Regions from separate parts of the Affinirhizobium pseudoryzae genome, predicted to be linked through region 1. Evidence: predicted binding sites of a transcription regulator. Region 1 holds the regulator's gene; each other region holds the start of a gene.
The links. The regulator LexA, encoded in region 1, represses DNA repair genes until DNA is damaged. The targets are predictions, from matches to a motif close to TGTTCNNNNTGTGTTCNG.
Positions count from the first base shown of each region.

Region 2: a site for LexA is predicted at 5,845-5,862, ahead of G6N78_RS16245 (DNA polymerase IV). Genes of this name have one in related genera too.
Region 3: a site for LexA is predicted at 4,935-4,952, ahead of G6N78_RS06835 (helicase-related protein). Genes of this name have one in related genera too.

Region 1 is NZ_CP049241.1:3,090,467-3,097,986, forward strand. It holds gene eno (phosphopyruvate hydratase) at 1-598, opposite strand, end outside; gene G6N78_RS14965 (methyl-accepting chemotaxis protein) at 908-2,743, shown strand; gene kdsA (3-deoxy-8-phosphooctulonate synthase) at 2,800-3,648, opposite strand; gene lexA (transcriptional repressor LexA) at 4,087-4,803, shown strand; gene G6N78_RS14980 (ComEC/Rec2 family competence protein) at 4,784-7,060, opposite strand.
Region 2 is NZ_CP049241.1:3,328,663-3,336,182, forward strand. It holds gene G6N78_RS16205 (DUF983 domain-containing protein) at 1-52, shown strand, start outside; gene G6N78_RS16210 (NUDIX domain-containing protein) at 49-753, shown strand; gene G6N78_RS16215 (MFS transporter) at 784-1,968, shown strand; gene rpmG (50S ribosomal protein L33) at 2,061-2,228, shown strand; gene G6N78_RS16225 (PleD family two-component system response regulator) at 2,926-4,293, opposite strand; gene G6N78_RS16230 (response regulator) at 4,310-4,681, opposite strand; gene G6N78_RS16235 (DUF3572 domain-containing protein) at 4,808-5,116, shown strand; gene G6N78_RS16240 (hypothetical protein) at 5,113-5,757, shown strand; gene G6N78_RS16245 (DNA polymerase IV) at 5,867-7,159, shown strand; gene G6N78_RS16250 (L,D-transpeptidase family protein) at 7,270-7,520, shown strand, end outside.
Region 3 is NZ_CP049241.1:1,375,346-1,382,865, forward strand. It holds gene G6N78_RS06820 (CarD family transcriptional regulator) at 1-377, opposite strand, end outside; gene fdxA (ferredoxin FdxA) at 747-1,085, opposite strand; gene G6N78_RS06830 (RNA-binding S4 domain-containing protein) at 1,320-1,661, opposite strand; gene G6N78_RS06835 (helicase-related protein) at 1,663-4,758, opposite strand; gene G6N78_RS06840 (DUF3309 family protein) at 5,268-5,423, shown strand; gene G6N78_RS06845 (YMGG-like glycine zipper-containing protein) at 5,463-5,717, shown strand; gene G6N78_RS06850 (beta-ketoacyl-ACP reductase) at 5,885-6,610, opposite strand; gene G6N78_RS06855 (acetyl-CoA C-acetyltransferase) at 6,695-7,520, opposite strand, start outside.

The DNA.
Region 1 (7,520 bases):
TCGTGTTGTGGCCGCCGGCTGCCAGTTCCTTCTTCAGGACATGGAAGACTTCCGAGCCCATGCGCACGGCGTCACGCAGGCTTTCCGCGCCGACCGGCATGATCATGAATTCCTGGAAGTCGATCGGATTGTCCGCATGCGCGCCGCCATTGATGATGTTCATCATCGGGACCGGCAGCAGGCGGGCGTTCGGTCCACCGACGTAACGGAAAAGCGGCAGGCCGGACGATTCGGCGGCAGCCTTGGCCACGGCGAGCGAGACACCGAGGATGGCGTTCGCACCAAGCCGCGACTTGTTCGGCGTGCCATCCAGCTGGCCCATCAGCGTGTCGATCAGGATCTGATTTTCGGCATCATGGCCGCCGATTGCATCGAAGATTTCGCCGTTGACAGCTTCGACCGCCTTTTCGACGCCCTTGCCGTGGTACCGCTTGCCGCCGTCACGCAGTTCGACGGCTTCGTGCGCACCCGTGGAGGCGCCGGACGGAACCGCTGCACGGCCCATGCTGCCATCTTCCAGGTGGACATCGACTTCGACGGTGGGGTTGCCGCGGCTGTCAAGGACTTCGCGTGCGATGATATCGGTAATGGCTGTCATGGCTTTTCCTGCTGGTCAATGCGGTGGAAATTACCGCCTGTCTTATCCAAGGTTACAAAAAATACAATGGCAGGAGCATGACAACCCAACTGTGTGACGACAACCCTTGATGTCTCGAAAAGGGCAAAACGTGCGCAGCTTATATCCAAAAAGTAATAACGTCCGAAAAACACAACAACTCCCGATGGTTAACTTAGCCATTCGCAAGACCATTCATTATTTTTCAACAGAATCGTCCGAGTTTTGCGACGACAAGGGAAACAAGGGCCGATTCTCTTGCCGTCGGCTCAGGTGGGTGGGAACCAGTTCATGAAAATCACGATCGCGCGCAGTCTCATTTTATTTGGCTGTCTCGTGGGAGCAGGCCTGGCAACGTCAGTCGGGATCCAGAACAGCGCGTTCGAACGCCTGAGGGTCAACGGCCCGGTCTACCAGCAGATCATCTACGGAAAAGACCTGGTGGCGGACATTCTTCCGCCGCCGCTTTTTCTTGTCGAAGCGTATCTGTTGGCGACGGAAGGCGCCTATCATCCGCAATCGGCCCAGGAAAATCTTCAGAAAATTGCCGAACTGAAGAAAAGTTACGACGAACGCAAGACCTACTGGCCCGGAACGGATCTCGCCGACGATCTGAAGAACCAGCTTGCACGGTCCGTCGAGCCCACATCGGAGACCTTCTGGCAGATCATCGCCGGCCCCTATTCGGCTGCGGTACGATCCGGCGATGCCGGCCAGATGCGCGATGCCGTGACCGCCCTGCAAAGCGCTTTCCAGAAGCACCAGGAGGAAGTCGTCAAGCTTGTCGGCAGCGCCAATACTTTTCTTGCCGCGGCAGAAAAACAGGCTGCAAGCGAAACGACCTGGCTGACCACCGTGTCGCTGCTTGCCGCCATCGGCGCTGCAAGCGTGCTCGTCCTCGGTCTGTTTGCCATGCACCGGCGCGCCATCCGCCCGCTGACTGGCATGCGCGACTATATGAGCATTCTGGCCAAGGGCGACTATACCCAACCTGTGCCATACCACGACCGGGGCGACGAAATCGGCGAGATGTCCGGTGCTGTCACCGTCTTCCGCGAAAACGCACTGGAGCGCATTGCGGCCCGCAAACGCCAGGAGGACGAACGGGAGCGTGTGCTTCTGGCAGAACGGGCGGACATGGCACGCCGCAGCGCCGACGATGCCGAACGGGCGCGTGTCATCGAGACACTCAGTACCGGCCTCGCGCGGCTGTCACGCGGCGACTTGACCACGCGGATCCAGCAGCCCTTCTCCCCCGATTACGAGCAACTGCGCGCGCAATTCAACAGCAGCCTGCAGGCGCTGGAACAGACCCTCTCCTACATTTCCGACACCATGGGCGCCGTGCGCGCCGGTGTCTCCAGCATTGCCGGCGGCACGAACGAGTTGTCGCAAAGAACCGAAACGCAGGCCGCGTCACTGGAAGAAGCCGCATCCGCACTTGCCGAGGTGACGGCGACCATCAAGACCACGGTCGACCACGCCCGCACCGCCAATGTTCGGATGGAGGAAACGAAACAGGGTGCTGAACAGTCAACCAGCATCGTGCAGGAAGCCGTTTCCGCCATGTCGAAAATCGAGGAATCCTCGGCACAGATCCGCCAGATCATCAGCGTGATCGACGAGATCGCCTTCCAGACGAATCTTCTGGCGCTGAATGCCGGTGTCGAGGCCGCAAGAGCCGGTGAAGCCGGCAAGGGTTTTGCGGTCGTTGCTCAGGAGGTGCGCGAACTGGCCGGACGCTCCTCCAGTGCCGCCAAGGAAATCCGTCAGCTGATCGCCACCTCGACCACCCAGGTGGAAACGGGCGTGACACTCGTCAACCGGACGGGCGAAACACTGGGGGTAATCGAAAACCAGATGCTGGCGGTCTCACAGCTGATCGAAACGATCGTTGGCCTGGCCAGCGAGCAATCCAGCGCACTTGCCGAAATCAGCCAGGCCGTCAACGACATGGACCAGGTGACGCAGCGGAACGCCGCCATGGCCGAAGAGGCGAACGCCTCCTGCCAGGACCTCGCCGAACATGCGCAGGACCTCGCCCGCCAGATGGCGCGTTTCGAGATCGGTCAGACACAGACCGCAAAGGCGCAGCACGCCGGCGCGCCTTATCGTCTGGCCTCCTGACCCCGATCGCAAAGCTCCAGGGACAGCCGATCCGCCCCCGGAGCTTCAACCGCATCTCAGGCCGCCTTGGAAACGGCGTCCAGCGCCATCAGCTTTTCCAGCAAACGTTCGAGATCGCTGAGACGCACCATGTTCGGTCCATCGGACGGTGCGTTGTCCGGATCATCATGGGCTTCGATGAAAAGACCGGCCACACCGACGGCAACCGCCGCACGCGCGAGCGTCTCGACAAAACGGCGCTCGCCACCGGTCGATCCACCCTGACCACCCGGCTGCTGCACCGAATGGGTCGCGTCAAAGATCACCGGTGCGCCGAGGCCCGCCATGATCGGCAAAGACCGCATGTCGGAGACCAGCGTGTTGTAACCGAAGGAGGCTCCGCGCTCGCACAGGAGCACGTTCGGATTGCCGCTGTCGGTAAATTTGGCCAGCACGTTCTTCATGTCCCAGGGCGCCAGGAACTGGCCCTTTTTCACGTTGATGACGCGACCGGTCTTGGCGGCCGCCACCAGAAGATCCGTCTGCCGGCACAGGAAGGCCGGGATCTGCAGGATATCCACCGTCTCGGACACCAGGGCGCACTGTTCTTCCGTGTGGATATCGGTGAGCACCGGAAAGCCGAATTCCTTCTTCAGATCAACGAAGATCTCCATCGCCTTGTCGAGACCGATGCCGCGCTTGCCCGATAAGGACGTGCGGTTCGCCTTGTCGAAAGACGATTTGTAGACGAGCCCGATGCCAAGCCTGTCGCAGATCTCCTTGATCGCACCCGCCATCATGAAGGCGTGCTCGCGGCTCTCCATCTGGCAGGGACCGCAGATCAGCGAGAAGGGCGCGCTGTTGGAAAACACGACACGAGAGGACCCCTCGCCGACCGAGACTTCCGAATTGGCTTTCACTGACATCTGCTTCACTCCTTAAGACCCTCAACCACACCTGCAACGCGCACCGCCCTTGCCACGGGGCCGGCCCTTGCCGCACGGGCCGCCAGCCCCGGTGCTTGTGGGACGCTGATTAGCAGCGCAGCGATCCGCTGTCACCCAACAGATCGGAGGGGACCGCGGCACAGACCGGCGAGCACCGACGCCGCGCAAAAAGACGCTTCCGAAAAGCCGCCCCGGGATGCACGCCCTCTGCTGTGCGAATCGCGTAGCTTCGTCATCCCGGCAACGACTGGCCATCGCTTCCGCAAGACTGCTTTGTGGCAACACGTTCTCTTTACGGGAAGAAAAATCGAGCTATTCCCGCCGTTGATGCATGCTTCAACAGATTTTAAGCACTTGCAGAACACATATGGAACATATAGTGTCTGTTCTGGATTTGTTTCCATCAGGATCGTCGCCATGCTCACACGCAAACAGCAGGAACTTCTTCTGTTCATTCACGAACGCATGAAGGAGTCCGGGGTGCCCCCCTCTTTTGATGAAATGAAGGATGCGCTGGATCTGGCGTCGAAGTCCGGCATCCACCGGCTGATTACGGCGCTGGAGGAACGCGGCTTCATCCGACGGCTGCCGAACCGGGCGCGCGCACTCGAAGTGATCAAGCTGCCGGAAGCCTATACACCGGCGCCGCAACCCCGGCGCGGCTTCTCCCCGAGTGTCATCGAAGGCAGTCTCGGCAAAGCTCCGCCGGCAAAACCCAACCTTACGGCCGTGGCCGAGGACAGCGCTTCTTCCGCTGCCGTCCCGGTGATGGGACGGATTGCTGCCGGCGTGCCGATTTCCGCCATCCAGAACACCACGCACGAAATCAGCGTTCCGCTCGAAATGCTGGGTCCTGGCGAACATTATGCGCTGGAGGTGAAGGGCGATTCGATGATCGAGGCCGGCATCCTGGACGGCGACACCGTGATCATCCGCAATGGCAGCACGGCGGTTGCCGGTGACATCGTCGTGGCGCTGGTCGATGACGAAGAAGCCACGCTAAAGCGGTTCCGCCGCAAGGGAGCGTCGATTGCGCTCGAGGCTGCCAATCCGGCCTATGAGACGCGCATCTTCTCCTCCGACCGGGTCAAGGTGCAGGGCAAGCTCGTCGGGCTTATCCGCCGTTACCACTGATGAGCCGCGCAAGGTGCGGCGGGATCTGGTTGTCGTTCCGGCCCGTCCGCCAGGAATAGGCCCGGTGCTGATGCCACGGGCGCGACTCGTCGGTAAAAGACGCCGTGAGGACCCAGGCGGTCTGGTCGCGGCTTGCGCCTGGCGCTTCGGGAAATGACAGTTGCAATGCACCGGTTCGGCGCAGGTGTTCCCCGGTGATGAGAAGCGCGCCGGACCGGCAGGCGGTGAGCCGCGTCGATGTGGCAACCACCAGATCGGCCTCGTCGCAGGCAGGACCGATGTAGCGGGAATCCTGCAGGACCATGATCCTGATGTGGTGTTCTGTGACGGCGGTGCAGGCGAGCGACGGGACACAGTGAAATCCGCGGCTGGTGTGCGCTGAAAATTGCCGGGCAAAGGCCTGGCGGGCGGTTCGCAACTCGGCGTCCGTCAAGGGTGGCCGTCGCGGGGGTGGTCCATCGGTCACGGTGGCTTTAACGGCAGTGGATCCCGCTGGCTCGGGGGCCTCTTCCGGTTCCGGGCGTGCGGCGGTGGATGTCTGCGGCGGGATGGTCTCTCCGATCCCATGCGCACTTTGCCACTGCCGATACAGGAAATCGGACGGGCGTGGCCGGTTTACATAGGCCTTGTCATTCTGCAGCAAGGCCAGAAGCGTGCCGTCCTCCGAAATCAGCAGATCAGGTATTCTTTGCGTCTGGCTCAGCCAGTCCACCAGAAGAGCCATGGCAATCAGCACCACGCCGAGCAGGCGCAATGCCGTTCTGGACAGAACGATCAGGATGAAGCCGGCCGATGCGAGCGGCAGGAAAAGAGCGTGCTTCACACCGAAGGAAACCTCTCCGTTCCAGGCGGCAACGGTGTGGGCAATTCTGATCACCCACTCCAGTGCAAGCCCCATCACCGCGAAAAACGGCGCGTCGAGACCGAAGGGCATGGCAATCATTCCGGCCAGTGCCGCCGGCATGATGACGAACGAAATCAGCGGCATGGCGGCCAGATTGGCCACCAGGCCATAGGTGGTGAGTTGATGGAAATGCGCGATGGTGAAGATCGCGGTTGACGCCCCGCCGATCAGTGAGGTGAAAAAGGTACCGGCCAACAGCAGCCATACCCACTTGGCCCCACTCCAAATCAACGGCTGGGCGCGCATGGCGGCCCCCCCTGCCCCATTTTCGCGCTCGCGTGATGTCCACGCGGTATAACCGGCCACCAGCGCTGCGGTTGCGGCAAACGACATCTGGAAACTCGGCCCCATCACCGCGGAGGGTGACTTGATGAGGATGAAGAGCGCGGCGAGTGCCAGATTGTGCAGGCTGATCGACGGTCGGTCGGCGAGCACGGCAAGCAGCATGATCGCCATCATCACATAGGCACGTTCGGCAGAAACACCAAAGCCGGAAATGAGGTAGTAGAAACTCACCAGCAGAAGGGCACCGGCGGCGGCGATCTTCTTGATCGGCAGCGCATGGGCGATGCGCGGGAAAAGCGCGAGCCCGGTGCGCAGCCCGACGAAACAGATGCCTGCCGCGAGCGCCATGTTGAGGCCGGAGATCGCAACGATATGCGCAAGTCCGGACAGGCGCAGTGCCTCCAGCGTCTCCCGGCTGATCGCCCGCCTCTCGTCGGTGACAATGGCCGCTGCAAAGGCACCGGCATCTCCGGGTACCGTCGCGCGAATGCGATCGCCGATCATGCCGCGCAGGGCAAACACCGCCATCTTGAGGTGATCGATGGTGCCAAGATCCGGCTTGGCGGCAGAAACCTCGGCTTTGCCGTAGAGATAACCGATGGCGCCGATGCCGTCGAAGAAGGACGAGAAGCCAAAATCCGTCAGCCCCGGCAGGGCCGGGCCAGAGGGAGGCGACAGGCGCACCCGTCCTGCAAACCGTGCCCCTGGCGCAAATGGCGCGACCGCACTGCGCACCGAGATCGCGACCCGCTCCACCGGGCGGGCCAGCCTCGGTTTCTCCGTTGCCTCCACCCTGATGATGTAGCGCCACCGATTGTCGCCGGCGGCCTCGCGCCGCTCGATGAGACCCTTGATCTGGGTCGTGACGGCGCTGTCGAGCAGGACCGTTTGCGAGAAACGTGTCTCCAGCGCAGCGAGCGCCATGCCGGTAATGAACAGCACGACGGCCATGACCGCCGATGCTGCAAGCCGCTGGCCTGAGGCGCCGAGAACAATCCGGACAGCAAGGAGGGGCACCAGCAGACCGAAAAGAGCCGGGGGCGGATCCTGCGGCAGGCTCAACCACACGACAATCCCCGCCCCCAGCAGAACCGGCACCAAAAGGAACAGCCGGCCATGCGCGACCTCATCCTGGATGGCCCGGGAAAACGCCGTCGAAAGAGGCTCGCCCCGGACGCCAAGGACCGCTAGCCCGGCAGTTAAGCGGGCCGGCAGGGCGCGCCGCCTCGGAGGTCCGGAGGGGAGAAGCGGATCGGCAAAAACAGGCGCAAGCGCCCTCTCCTGCTCCCGTTCCGTGGCCCGGGTGCGTTCAAATGATTCTGTCGCTCGATATGCCTCTGGCGACAATTCGAACCCCCGTTGAAATTGCCGCATCACCTTTAACTGATCGACAACCTGCGCCTGTTTATGTCGCAGGGTCAATTCCGTTTCGCCGCTTCGCCGGCCGAATAAGGCATTGGATCGATTTAAAGCAGGCCATTGCCGCCGAATTCGGCATGCGCCTCAGCCTGGAGACGTTTTCGGACCA
Region 2 (7,520 bases), 240 kb from region 1:
CGGCAACGAGGACGACAGTTTCGATCCCGGTCGCGGTGGCCCGATCGAATGACGCCGGCTGATCGTTCGACTAAGGCCGAGGTTCGAAACCGGCCCGGCTCTCCCCTTCGTCTCAGACCCAAGGCATCCGCCTCGCTCATCCTGATCGATCGCAGCCGACCCTCGCCGCATGTGCTGGTCGGGCGGCGTGGCAGCGGCCACGCCTTCATGCCGGATCTCTACGTCTTCCCCGGTGGCCGCCGTGACAACCGCGACCATGCCCTGCCCTTCTCTCAGGATCTGAACCCGAGCGTCGTGGACCTGCTGCTGCGCCGTTGTCCGCCGAGCATGGGGGCAAGCGGCGCCCGGGCGCTGGCGCTGGCGGCGCTCCGAGAATTGCACGAGGAAACCGGGCTGCGTCTCGGCCCCACCTTAGCGCCCGACGTTCCCTATTGCCCGGACCTCTCCAGCCTGCGGTTCGTGGCGCGCGCCGTCACCCCGCCCGGCGCGGTGCGCCGCTTCGACAACCGCTTCTTTGCCACATTCGTCGATGAAGCTTCGATCGACCTGAACAACCTGCGGGAAAGCGACGAGCTGTCGGATTTCCGCTGGCTCGATCTGGCGGCGCTCACCTCGGTGCCGCTGCCGGAAATCGTCGCTGTCATTGCGCGGGATCTGAAGATTTCGCTTGAGTCCGATCCGTCTTTGCCGTTTGGAAACGATGTTTACGCATACACCAACCGCAACGGTCAGTTTCTGCGCAGTCGGCTGTAGAAGATGGATTTGCACTCGAAGGATCCCACGATGTCCGAACGGACGGACGGTGACTGCGGCCACCGGGAAGATATCCATTGGCCGTCGCTGATCGCTGCGATCTCCGCCATCAGCGCCGTCGGTATTGCCATCGGTCTTGGTCTGCCGCTGCTCAGCATCATTCTGGAAAAGCGCGGCATCTCCTCGACGTTGATCGGTCTCAACTCGGCCATGGCGGGCGTTGCCGCCATGATCGCCGCCCCGATCACCACCAAGCTCGCGCATGATTTCGGCGTTGCGCGCACCATGCTCTGGGCGGTCGTCATTTCCGCCATCAGCGCACTCGGCTTTTACTATGCCAAAGACTTCTGGATGTGGTTTCCCTTGCGTGTCGCCTTCCATGGCGCCACCACCACGCTGTTCATCCTCTCCGAATTCTGGATCAATGCCGCCGCACCGCCGAAACGGCGCGGACTGGTGCTCGGCATCTACGCGACCGTACTTGCGGTCGGGTTTGCGATGGGGCCGCTGATCTTTTCCGCCATCGGCAGCGAAGGCATCCTGCCGTTTCTCATTGGCGCGGCCGCGATCATGCTGGCCTTCGTGCCGATCTATATTGCGCGCGGCGAAAGCCCGGCGCTGGACGAAAAACCGCAGAAACATTTTCTGCGGTATGTCTATCTCGTTCCGACCGCCACCGCCGCCGTCTTCGTGTTCGGCGCCGTGGAAGCCGGCGGGCTTTCGCTGTTTCCGGTCTATGCCAACCGCTCCGGCCTCGACGAGTCGCATGCGGCCTTGCTGCTGACGGTGATGGGCATCGGCAACATGGTCTTCCAGATCCCGTTCGGCATGATCTCCGACAAGCTGAAGGACCGGCGCCCAATGCTGTTCATGATGGCCGTGGCGGGCCTTGCAGGGGCGCTGGCGCTGCCGTTCCTCATCGAGCACTGGTGGCTGATGGCGGGGCTGCTGCTCGTCTGGGGCGGCTGTGTGTCCGGCCTCTACACCGTCGGTCTCGCGCATCTCGGGTCCCGACTCACCGGTTCGGACCTGGCGGCCGCCAATGCCGCCTTTGTCTTCTGTTATGCGGTCGGCACGGTGGCCGGTCCGCAGGCCATTGGCGCGGCCATCGACATCACCGGAAACAACGGCTTTGCCTATGCACTGGCGGGCTTCTTTGGCCTTTATGTGCTGATATCCATCGGCCGGATGCTTTTCGGGCGAGAACGGACTTGACTTTTCAGGCGCGATTTGTAGTTTCGCGCCAGATTTCGCCGTGGACAGCTCAGGCGTCCGCGGCTTGATTTTTATTTAGAGGCAGGAAGACCATGGCGAAAGCTACGACCATCAAGATCAAGCTGCTGTCGACGGCCGATACCGGTTTCTTCTACGTCACGACGAAGAACAGCCGTACGATGACGGACAAGATGACGAAGACCAAGTACGACCCGATTGCGAAGAAGCACGTCGAGTTCAAGGAAACCAAGATCAAGTAAACTTGATCGCAGTTCCAGTTAAAGGCGCGGCACCTGATCGGTTCCGCGCCTTTTTTGTTTGGATTGCACGGTAGACGGATAGCACACCCCAAGCGACCCGACAGCCCGGACGTGCTCCGCATCGCAGGCGAAGGCGATGTTCGTTGGTCTGCAGCAGACCGATCAGCGCGTGAAAAGACGAGTGGAAGATGACGGATTGGGCGCCGGTTTCGGGGGCCGGTCGGCATGCAAGGCGGCACGAGGAACCGCGTATTTGCACACCGACCGACCGACCCCACGACCCAGGAGATGCGGCGGACCTGAGCATCATGGGGTATCTGGTGTTCCAGACGGAACAGCTTGGCTGTCGCTAAACTTGCGTAAAACCTTTCAAAAATCAACCTATTCTTAACCCAACGCCCAGAAGTCGTGCGCCATGGTTAAAATTTGCGCTGAGACAACTGTGCATAAGTGAGCAACATTCAGTAAATGCATACCGTAGAGTGTAGATGCGTCGGTTTACACTGGTCGACCGGTAAAGCTTCGACAGCGGACGTTCACGCGGGATCGGGCTCGAATCAAAAGTTCGACCATGCTGAGATCGCACGGAAGTCTCCTCGTCGCTCCATCGCTGCACTATAACTTGAACTGAGTGACAAGGCGGTGACCGCACGAGCGGATTTACTTCATCCCACGCATGGATGCATTGGACGCGACATCACGCCGCAGCAGCGACGACACGGTTCCTACCGCTGTTTTTCGCCTCGTACAGCGCCCTGTCCGCCTGCTTTAAAAGTTGCTCGGGCGTTTCCACGCCCGGCACGTTGGTGGCGATTCCAAGCGAGGCGGTGATGTTGAGCGCAACGTCTGTCCCGGGCAGCGCAAACGGCGTCCGTTCGATGATGTCGCGCAGGCGCTCGGCAATCATGGCGGCCGCCGCCCCATCGGTATCCGGCATCACCACGACGAATTCCTCGCCGCCGTAACGGCAACCGAGATCGGCGCCCCGCACCGTCGAGCGGATGCGACGGGCGAACTCCTTCAGCACTTCATCGCCGGCATCGTGGCCATAGGTGTCATTGACCTGCTTGAACCGGTCGATATCCGTGATGCAGACCGACAGTGACCGGCCCCGGGCCGCCGCACGGTTGAACAGCGTCTTCAGATGGTTGTCGAGATAACGGCGGTTGTGGAGACCCGTGAGGCCGTCGGTGACGGCCAGCTCGATGGTCTGGCGCACGCTCGAGCGCAGCCGGTCATTGTAGCGTTTGCGTTTGATCTGGGTCAGCGTGCGCGCCACCAGTTCGTTCGGGTCGAGCGGGCGCACGATGTAGTCGTTGACGCCGAGATCGAGCGCCCGGACGATAAGATCCTCGTCCCCCAGTTCCGTTGCCAGCAACAGCGGCAGAAAACGCGTCCGCTCCAGCTGGCGCAGTTGCGCGCACAGCCGCAAGGGGTCGTATTGATCGAGGGTCCCATTGATGATGACGAGATCGAACGGGTTTTCCGCCGCCTCGAATACCGCAGCCTGCGGGTCCGACATGGCGGTCACGTCGGCAACCGGCTTCAAGGCCTTGATGATGCGCTCCTGCGAGCTGGCGCGTCCGTCGATGAGAAGCACCTGCCCTGGCGCATCCAGGCTGTCCATGCGCAGGTAGTCCTCGAAACCGATGTGGCGCGCCGTCTCGGCACGAATGCGCAGTTCGTCGCTCAGGGTCTTCAGGCGAACCAGGCTTTTGACCCGCGACACAAGCTGCAGGTCGTTGACCGGCTTGGTGAGGAAATCGTCGGCGCCGGCCTTCAGGCCACGCACACGGTCGGCGGGCTGGTCGAGGGCGGTCACCATGACGACCGGAATGTGCGCGGTCTTCGGATCGGCCTTCAGGCGCTCGCAGACCTCGAACCCGTCCATGCCGGGCATCATGATATCGAGGAGGATGATGTCCACATGGGTGTTGGCGACGATATCGAGCGCCTTGTATCCATCGTCGGCTGTCAGAACGTCGAAATATTCCGCCAGAAGCCGGGCTTCCAGCAGCTTGACGTTCGCCGGAATGTCATCGACGACGAGGATCCGCGCTGTCATCGCTCACCGCTCCCGCTCATGCGTCGCCCAGGTAGGTCTTGATCGTCTCGATGAATTTCGGCACGGAAATCGGCTTCGACACATAGGCCTCGCAGCCGCCCTGACGGATCCGTTCCTCGTCGCCCTTCATGGCAAAAGCGGTGACGGCGACGACGGGGATGACATGCAGCTCGTCGTCTTCTTTCAGCCACTTTGTGACTTCAAGACCGGAGACCTCGGGCAACTGGATATCCATCAGGATGAGATCGGGCCGGTGCTTGCGCGCCAGATCGAGCGCTTCCATTCCGTTGCGCGTCTGAATGGTCGTGTACCCGGAGGCTTCGATCAGATCGCGGAAGAGCTTCATGTTGAGCTCGTTGTCTTCGACAATCATCACCCTCTTGGGCATCGGCACATCCTTAAATCCTGCCTTGTCAGCAACCTACCGGTATATAAGGTTGCAGGAGGCCGATTCCATCATCAGCTATCGCGACACTAGAGCCATTTGGTTGAGGAAAAGGAAATTTATCACCGCATGCTCCCCGACCCAAGAAAATCGCACGCCCTTCCGGCCCCGGACGAGACCGCAGCCGCCATTCTGCAATGGCTGGCCGGCGAGCCCGACATGCTGGGTCGTTTCCTGGCGCTTTCCGGCGTGCAGCCGACCCAGATGCGCAGCGCCGTGAACGATCCGGGCTTTCTAGCGGGCATGGTCGATTTCGTGATGGCGCATGAACCGACGCTGATGACCTTCTGCGAGGCGAGCCAGTGGAAACCCGAGGCGGTGGTGCTGGCCTGGCATCACTACTCCGGTCCAGGCCTCGATTCCGGGCAGAGCGGATGAGCGACATCGTGGACATTGCGCATGTGCGCCTCAACGACCGGCCGCTCGTCGTGTGCGACGTGGATGACGTGGTGCTGGAATTCCTGATGCCCTTCCAGCGGTTTCTGGACAGTCTTGGCCATCGGCTGGAGCCCCGCTCCTATCGACTGCACGGCAACATCATCTCCACCATCGACCAGCAGCCGCTGGCGGACAGTCTCGTGACCCAGTTGATCCTCGATTTCTTCGAGGCACAGGAAGACTGGCAGACGCCGTTCGGCAATGCCGTCACCAGCCTGAAGGCACTTGGCACGCAAGCCGACGTGGTGTTCCTCACCGCCATGCCGCCGCGCTATACCGAGATGCGCCGACGTCTGCTCGACCGGCTCGACCTCACCTTTCCGCTTCTTGCCACCGAAAGCCCGAAGGGGCCGGTGGTGCGGCAGATGCATGGCCGCCGCGACCTTCCCCTGGCCTTCATCGACGACATGGTGCACAACCACGTGTCCGTGGCCGACAGCGTGCCGGAATGCCTGCTGGTGCACCTGATGCCGCAATCCGACATGCACAAGCATGCCCCCAAACCCGGACCGCATGTGGTGCAGGTGGCGGACTGGCACGCGGCGGAACGTGAGATCGAACGTCACTTCTTCGGCGCCTGAGCCACAACACCCGATAATTGCGCGGCAAGTGCTGGCCTTAGCGCAACGGCGCTTGTAACGGCCCCCAGCCGGAATTATGGTGGGCTTCGTTCAACCTTTGTTCCGCGCCATGTCCTCCTCTGCCGCCTATGATCCAGGCTTCTGTCGTGACTGCCTGACCGGCCAGCCGGACGGCCGGCGCCGTTGCCGTGCCTGCGGCAGCCCGCGACTTCTCTACCACAAGGCGCTCTACGACCTGTCGATTGCCCATATCGACTGTGACGCCTTTTATGCCTCCGTGGAAAAGCGCGACAATCCGGACCTGGCCGACAAGCCGGTCATCATCGGCGGCGGCAAACGCGGGGTCGTCTCCACCGCCTGCTACATCGCCCGCATCAGCGGCGTGCGCTCGGCCATGCCGATGTTCAAGGCGCTGGAGGCCTGCCCGGATGCGGTCGTGATCCGCCCCAACATGGAGAAATATGTCGCCGTCGGACGTCAGGTCAGAACGATGTTCCAGGAGTTGACGCCGCTCGTGCAGCCGCTCTCCATCGACGAGGCCTTCCTCGATCTTTCCGGGACCGAACGCCTGCATCATGATCCGCCCGCCCGTATTCTCGCCAAACTCGTGCGGCGGGTGGAAAACGAGATCGGCATCACGCTGTCGGTCGGCCTCTCCTATTGCAAGTTCCTGGCCAAGGTCGCGTCTGATCTGCAGAAGCCGCGCGGCTTTTCGGTGATCGGGCAGGAGGAGGCGCTGAGTTTCCTGGCGCCACGGCCCGTGACGACGATCTGGGGCGTCGGCAAGGCCTTTGCGACAACCCTGCAGGCCGATGGCATCCGCACCATCGGGCAGTTGCAGGGAATGCAGGAAGGCGACCTGATGCGCCGCTACGGCACCATGGGGCAGCGCCTCTTTCGGTTGTCGCGCGGCATCGACGACAGAAACGTGCATCCCAACGATCCGGCAAAAAGCGTCTCGGCAGAAACGACCTTCTTCGACGATATTTCCCGCCACGAGGATCTCGTTCCCATCCTGCGCGCCCTATCGGAAAAGGTCTCGCACCGGCTGAAGAAACAGGAGATTGCCGGCCAGACCGTCGTTCTGAAACTGAAGACCGCCGACTTCAAGAGCCGCACGCGCAACCGCCGGCTGGAGGACCCGACGCAACTTGCCGACCGGATCTTCCGCACCGGGCTGAACCTTCTGGAAAAGGAGACCGATGGCACGAAATTCCGCCTGATCGGCATCGGCGTGACGGATCTTTGCGATCCCGCCCGCGCCGATCCGCCCGATCTCGTGGATCCGCAGGCCGCCCGCCGGGCCGCTGCCGAGGCCGCCATGGACCGGCTGCGCGACAAGTTCGGCAAGGCGGCAGTGGAGACCGGTTTCACCTTCGGCAATCAGAGGAAGGCAACATGATGAGGGATCACGTTTTCGCGAGGAGCGGCCAGAACGAACATGCCTAAGCCTTCTTTAAACTTCCCCTCATATTCTTCCAGCCTTGGTACTGCGTATGGGGTTCTTGTGTCATGTTGAAGCGTGCGGCGATCATCTTCGCTCTGATGTCCGGTTGTGCGACGACGGTCGCCGCCGCCGACAGTGCACGAACCCTGCAGATCATCGTGTCGAAAGACAGCCAGTCGCTGGCCGTCTATGACGGCGGCACGGTGGTCGCCACGTCGAAGGTGTCCACCGGCAAGCAAGGCCATGACACGCCGACCGGCATCTTTTCCGTGCTGGAAAAGCGCAAGTACCACGAATCGAACATCTATTCGAATGC
Region 3 (7,520 bases), 1.7 Mb from region 1:
TCGGCCCGATACAGGTCGCGCACGACTTCTGCAATCGAGATCAGATCGCCGGAATTGATCTTGGCATCATATTCCTGCGCGCGGCGCGACCACATGGTGCGCTTCACGCGGGCCTTGCCCTGAACAACCTTCAGCGCGCGCTCGACGAAATCGGTTTCGGACAGCTTGCGCATGCCGATGCTGACGGCCTTGGCCACCGGCACCTTCAGACGCATCTTGTCTTTTTCAAAATCGATCACGAACAGTTCGAGCTTCATACCAGCCACTTCCTGTTCCTCAATCGCCGTGATAGTGCCTACACCGTGGGCCGGATACACGATCGATTCGCCGGTCTTGAAGCCGTGGCGTGCCGAAGATTTTTTCTGCTGGGTCGTCATTCGTTTAACAAACTCCCTGTTACGCACCCAGCCATCCGTAGGCTAGGGCCGGGTCAGTCAGGCCCGGATGAGACGGGGGAACCGTCGGGTGACTCCATACTGGTCCGACCAAACGCGCGCGAAAACAACCTCTCTCGCGATTAGCGACGACAAGATCCAAACACTGGCTTTGTCACGGAAACCGCGCGGGGTGATCAGTTGCTTTCGTGATGTTTTTGGGCACGCGAATGCCGCTTTGTGGAACAGTTCTTATCGTCTACCACAAATATGGGAAGAAATCAATGATTTGCTTTCGCAGATGCACCGACGCAACGGTCGCGTCAGTGCACAATCATTAAGCAGCCCTTAAAGAGACCGTGGTAAGGCGAATCAATCGCCCTTGCCCGGCTCCGGCGAAAAGTACTGTTCGTACTTGTTTTCGACGCCGTCCATTTCCTTGGCTTCCGGCAGCGCATCGCGCTTCACGGTAATGTTCGGCCAGATCTGCGCAAACTCGGAATTGACCTTCAGCCACTTGTCGAGGCCCGGCTCCGTATCAGGCTTGATCGCCTCGGCGGGACATTCGGGCTCGCATACGCCACAGTCGATGCACTCGTCCGGATGGATGACGAGGAAGTTCTCGCCTTCGTAGAAGCAGTCGACCGGGCAGACTTCAACGCAGTCGGTGTACTTGCAGCGGATACAATTGTCGGTCACGACATACGTCATGAGGCACTCCAGTGACGTCTCAGTTGGTCTGCATCGAAAACGGAGGACGGATGCCCTCCGGAGCGGGGCCGGACCACGGCGAAACCCAAGCTTTGCAGCGCGCACAGCGGATGGGCCCCGGCTTTTTCTGGTCCGTAATAGCTTTGCACCGGCATAGCAAGGATAAACAATCCCTCAAACAGCCGAGCAGGAGATCGTTGTGCTAAACGGGCGAAATACCGCTGGCTCGCAACGTCATTCCCGTTCGCGAACACGCCGCTGCGCCCGCTCGAACGCCGTCAGCCGCGGCTGGTCATCCGCCGAAAGATCCTCGTAGAGAAGCCGGGCTTCCTCGTAAGGTCCGCGCCGTGTCCCGCTGTCCCGAACGAGCAGCACGAGATCGCGGCTCTCAAGTTGCAGGTCCAGCCGGTCGCCGGGCTTGATCATGCGGCTCGGCTGCGTCACCGGCTCGCCGTTGACGCGCACCAGACCCGCCTCAACCAGATCCTGGGCGAGCGAGCGCGACTTGCACAGGCGCGAAAAGAAAAGCCACTTGTCGATGCGCTGACGCTGATCTCCAGGTGGCTTTTCCGTCATCTCACTTCTTCATCTGCTCCTTGAGAGCAGCGAGCTTGGCGAAGGGCGAATCCGGATCGATCGGCTTCTCCTTGCGGGGCGGTTTTGCCTCGAACCGGGCAGGCTGCGCCGATTTGTCGCGGTCCGGACGCGGCGGACGATCGCCGCGGTTGTCCGGGCGACGATCGCCCCGGTTGGGACGTCCGCCATCGCGTTGGCCATCCCTCTGGCCGTCGCGGTGACCACCGTCACGCTTGCCACCGTCCCGGTTGTTGCCGCCCTCACGCGGGCCGCGGGCGGCTTGGTCGGAACGATCACCACCACGGCGATTGCCGCCGCGGGCCTCGTCACCCTGACGATTGCCCTGGGCACGACGCTCGCCCTGCGGGCGCGCTCCACGCTGGTTCTCGCTGCGGCCGCCACCGGGACGCCACAGGAGAACCGGCTTCGGCTCTTCCGCCGTCTCGGGCTCTGCCACCGTCTCGGCAGTCTCCGCCGCAGGCGCGGTTTCGCTTGCCGGTGCCTCTGCCTCGGCAGTAGCCCCGTCCGGAGCAGCCGTTGCCTCCGCAGTCTCCTGCGGAGCCGGATCGGCATCGTCGTCTGCTGCCGGTTCGGCAGCGGCCTCGGCTGCATCGGCAGCCGGCGCGGCGGTCGCATCCTGGCTCGACAGATGCGCCTGGGCTTCCTCTGCCTTCACCTGGTCGGCGCGGTAACCAAGACCCTTGAGGATTTCCTCGATATCGTCCGGCGTTGCGCCCAGGATCGACAGCATGGCCGTCGTCGTGGTGAAGCGGCGACCGTCATAGGCGCCTTCCGGACGCGGCGAGGTGCCCGGCTTCCACTGCAGAAGCGGACGGATGAGATCGGCCAGACGCTCGAGGATATCGACGCGCACGGCACGCTTGCCGAGGAAGCGGAAGCCGGCGAGCTTGTAGAAGCTGCGCTCGAAGCTCGGGTCCGTCACCACGGACGTGCGGCCGGCGGCGAGCGCCGGGATCAGTTCGCCGTAACCGGGCTTGTCGAGACCGTCGTTCTTCAGCGCCCAGAGAAGCGTGATGAGTTCGGCCGGGGCCGGCTTCAGAAGCGCCGGCATGAAGATGTGGTAGGCGCCGAAGCGGACGCCGTAACGGCGCAGCGATGCGCGTGCATCCTGGTCCAGCGTCTTCACCTCGTCGGCCACGTCGCGACGGAAGAGAACGCCGAGATTTTCGACGATCTGGAAGGCCAGCCCCTTCGCCATGCCCTGCAGGTCTTCGGCGCGCGACAGATCGTCGAGCGGCTTCAGGACGGTTGCGATATGGTGGTTGAGGAAACGCTCGAGCCGTGCGGCGACATGATCGCGGGCATTGCCGGTCAACTGCTCGTCGGCCAGCAGGATCACGCGGGGATGCATGATGTGGTCTGCGGCAGCAAGCTTCGCAACCGGTTCGCCCAGCCAGCGCAGGGAACCATCCGAGCCGAGCGCCAGATCATTGTTGCCACAGGCGTAGAGGCGCGCGGCGCGCGCTTCGAATTCCAGTGCCAGCGCCTTCTGCGCAGCCCCCTGCACCGCCCGCGCATCCGGACCTTCGGCACCGGAGATGGGCGTGAACCGGAAACCGGCTAATTGACCAACGTGATGCCCTTCGACGAAGACATCCCCATTTACACTGATTTCAGCTTCCAGCATCGCATTCTCTCTCAGGCGCTTCATGAGCACAGATGTCCTGCGATCAACAAAGCGTTTCGTCAACCGTTCATGTAGTGCGTCGGACAACCTGTCTTCGATTTCCCGTGTCTTTTCTTGCCAGTGTGTCGGATGAGCCAACCAGCCGGGACGATTGGAGACATAGGTCCAGGTCCTGATCTGGGCAATCCGCGCAGACAGGGTGTCGATTTCGCCGTCCGTCCTGTCGGCCCGCTGCACCTGCTCGGCCATGAAATTTTCGTTCACGGTCCCGAATCGCACCAGATCAAAGAAAAGGGTCGAAATGAGGTCGGCATGCTGCGCGGGCGTGATCCGCCGGTAATCCGGCAGCGCGCAGGCCTCCCACAACCGCTCCACCCGCTCCGGCGTATTGGCAAGATCGGCCACTTCCGGATAGCGCGCGAGATAATCCAGCGCCTGGCTGTCGGTGGCCGGCAGCGCACGCGTGAGCCCCTGCACCTTAGGTGCGGCATCGAGGCTCTGGCGCAGATCGCGCAGCGAGGAATAATCGAGCGCCTTCGAGCGCCACTGCAGAACCTTCACCTGGTCGAACTGGTGGCTTTCGATCCGCTCGACGATTTCCTCATCGAAAGGCTGCACCTGGCCGGTCACGCCGAACGTGCCATCCTTCAGGTGACGACCGGCGCGACCGGCAATCTGGCCGAGTTCGCCGGGATTGAGATTGCGGAACTGGTAGCCGTCGAACTTGCGGTCCTGCGCGAAGGCCACATGGTCGACATCCAGGTTGAGGCCCATTCCGATGGCGTCGGTCGCCACCAGATATTCCACATCGCCTTCCTGGTAGAGCCCGACCTGCGCATTGCGCGTGCGGGGGCTGAGCGCGCCGAGCACGACGGCGGCGCCGCCGCGCTGGCGGCGGATCAGTTCCGCGATCGCATAGACCTCGTCTGCGGAAAAGGCGACGATGGCGGTGCGCTGCGGCAGCCGGGTGATCTTTTTCTGGCCTGCGTAAAAGAGCGTGGAGAGGCGCGGTCGCTCCACCACCGTGATGCCCGGCAGCAGGCGCTCCAGGATCGGCCGCATGGTGCCGGCCCCGAGCAGCAGGGTCTCCTCCCGCCCGCGCAGATGCAGGATACGATCGGTGAAGATGTGACCGCGCTCGAGATCACCGGCAAGCTGCACCTCGTCGATGGCCACGAAAGCCGCCTTCGTTTCGCGCGGCATGGCTTCGACGGTACAGACGGAAAAACGGGCATTCGGCGGAGTGATCTTTTCTTCGCCGGTCACCAGGGCGACATGTGACACGCCGACCTTCTCGACAAGCCGTGTATAGACTTCGCGCGCCAGCAGCCTGAGCGGAAGACCGATGACGCCAGAGCCGTGCGCAACCATGCGCTCGATGGCATAATGGGTCTTGCCGGTATTGGTGGGTCCGAGGACCGCGGTTACACCGCGACCACTCAAGATCATGGGCTGGGAATTCAAAGCCGGTATCCGCACATCCTGTCGGGCAGGTGCCGTCCGCAACCGCCATGCGCACACACATGGCGTCCCTGCACGCGAATGGCAAGCCGTTCCTGCGGGCAAATCCGTCGGCCGTTGAAAAAACAGCACTTATCCCGCGAGCCCCGTCCTGCCGGAAGCGCAAGAACAGGGTGAGAACGAATCGCTGACGTCAGGGGATTCAGCTTTTGTTCAGGTCCAGATGTAGAAGATCAGAAGAGGGCCGACACCCGATGAAGAAATGAGCGACGAGCCGTGTCTTCGTCAGATAATCGGCAGAAGATTGTTGAGCCATTGTTCGAAAAAGGAGGAGTCAAGCGGCGTTTCATCTTCAGGACCGTGACCGCATCATCTCACAAGGTGTGAAGCGGTTCGGCGGGCAAGAGGGAGGCGGCCATCAGCCGATTGGGGGGTGCGGAACCAAAACCCGGATCCAGCGTTTTCGCGGCACAGAAATCGCCTCGGAGACAAAAACAATGCTGGGCACCATCCTCCTGATCATCCTGATCTTGGCTTTGATCGGCGCTTTGCCGAGCTGGGGACACAGCCGCAATTGGGGATATGGGCCATCGGGAGGTCTCGGCCTCGTCGTGTTGATATTGATCATTCTGCTTCTGATGGGCAGGATTTAACTTGCGAATATTCGCACATCCAAGGGAAGGAAGTCGGACATGAAGAAGATTTTTGCGGCTGCGGCCATGGTTGCCATGCTCGCCTCGTGCACCACCACGGAACGTGGCACGGCCATCGGCGCCGGCACCGGCGCCGTTATCGGCGGTGCCGTGACCAATAGCTGGGGTGGCGCGGCTGTCGGCGCCGTCGCCGGTGGCCTGGTCGGCGCCGCGATCGGCGAATCCCAGAAGAACCCCGGCTACTGCGTCTATCGCGACCGTTATGGCCGCACCTACGAGGCCCGCTGCCGCTAAGGCTGAAGCGAACGCCTGGAACTATCATGCTGTGCCGGCGCCTTACCGCGCCGGCATTTTCATGCTTGCTGGGCAGGTGCCCTCCGGCTGAGACTGCATCCTGCAATCACACACAAAAAAGCGCCGAGGCGCGAGCCTCGACGCTGTTTAAGGACGTATCAGCTGGATCAGGCGAAATACTGCCCGCCATTGGCCGAAATCGTTGAACCGGTGATGTAGCCTGCATCATCCGACGCCAGGAAAACGACGCAACGGGCAATTTCTTCCGGCTGCCCCAGTCGACCGACCGGGATCTGCGGCAGGATCCGCTCGTTCATTACCTTTTCCGGAACCGCCATGACCATTTCGGTCGCGATATAACCGGGGCAGATCGCGTTCACGGTGATGTTCTTGGCAGCTCCCTCCTGCGCCAGCGCCTTGGTGAAACCGATATCACCGGCCTTTGCCGCAGAGTAGTTCGCCTGCCCCATCTGCCCCTTCTGGCCGTTGATGGAGGAGATGTTGATGATCCGGCCGAAGGAGCGGTCCCGCATCCCGTTCCAGACAGGATGCGTCATGTTGAAGAGGCCGGTCAGGTTGGTGTTGATCACCTCGTTCCACTGCATCGGCGTCATCTTGTGGAACATCGCATCGCGCGTGATGCCGGCATTGTTGACCAGAACGCCAATCGGGCCAACCTCCGCCTCGACTTTCGCGATGCCTTCGGCACAGGCCTCATAGGAGGACACGTCCCATTTGAAGACGGCAATGCCCGTCTCCTCCTGGAAAGCACGAGCACGCTCGTCATTGCCGGCATAATTCGCCGCCACCGTATACCCGGCGGATTTCAGCGCGATCGAAATGGCCGCGCCAATGCCGCGCGTACCGCCGGAAACCAATGCCACTCTCGTCATGCTGACTTCCCCCCTTTGGACAGAGAACCGACCGGTCCTTCTCCTGGGACCGGCTGAAGGCCTAAACTACCGATGATGCAATGATCACATGGCCTCGACGCACATGGCGACACCCATGCCGCCGCCGATGCAAAGCGTGGCAAGACCCTTCTTCGCGCCGCGCCGCTTCATCTCGAACACGAGCGTGTTGAGAACGCGCGCACCGGACGCACCGATCGGGTGACCGATGGCAATGGCACCGCCGTTGACGTTGACGATCGACGGATCCCAGCCCATGTCCTTGTTGACGGCGCAAGCCTGGGCGGCAAAGGCCTCGTTGGCTTCGACGAGATCCAGATCGCCGACCGACCAGCCGGCTTTTTCGAGCGCCTTGCGCGAGGCCGGGATCGGGCCTGTGCCCATGATCTGCGGATCGACGCCGGCCGTTGCCCAGGACACGATGCGCACCAGAGGCGTGATGCCGCGGCGAACCGCTTCCGCTTCCGTCATCAGGACAGCGGCAGCCGCACCGTCATTGATGCCCGACGCGTTTCCGGCCGTGACCGTGCCTTCCTTGTCGAAGGCGGGGCGCAGCTTGGTCATGCTGTCCAGCGTGGCGCCGGCACGGATATATTCGTCCGCATCCACCGTGACGTCGCCCTTGCGGCCCTTGATGATGAAGGGAATGATTTCGTCCTTGAAGCGACCGGCCACCTGGGCGGCTTCCGCCTTGTTCTGCGAAGCAACCGCAAATTGATCCTGCTCGTCACGCGAAAGCTGCCACTGACGTGCGATGTTCTCCGCCGTGATGCCCATGTGATAACCGTAGAAGGCATCGGTCAGGCCATCCTTGATCATCGTGTCGAGCATCTTCATGTCACCCATCTTGGTGCCGTTGCGAAGATGGGCACAATGCGGCGCCATGGACATG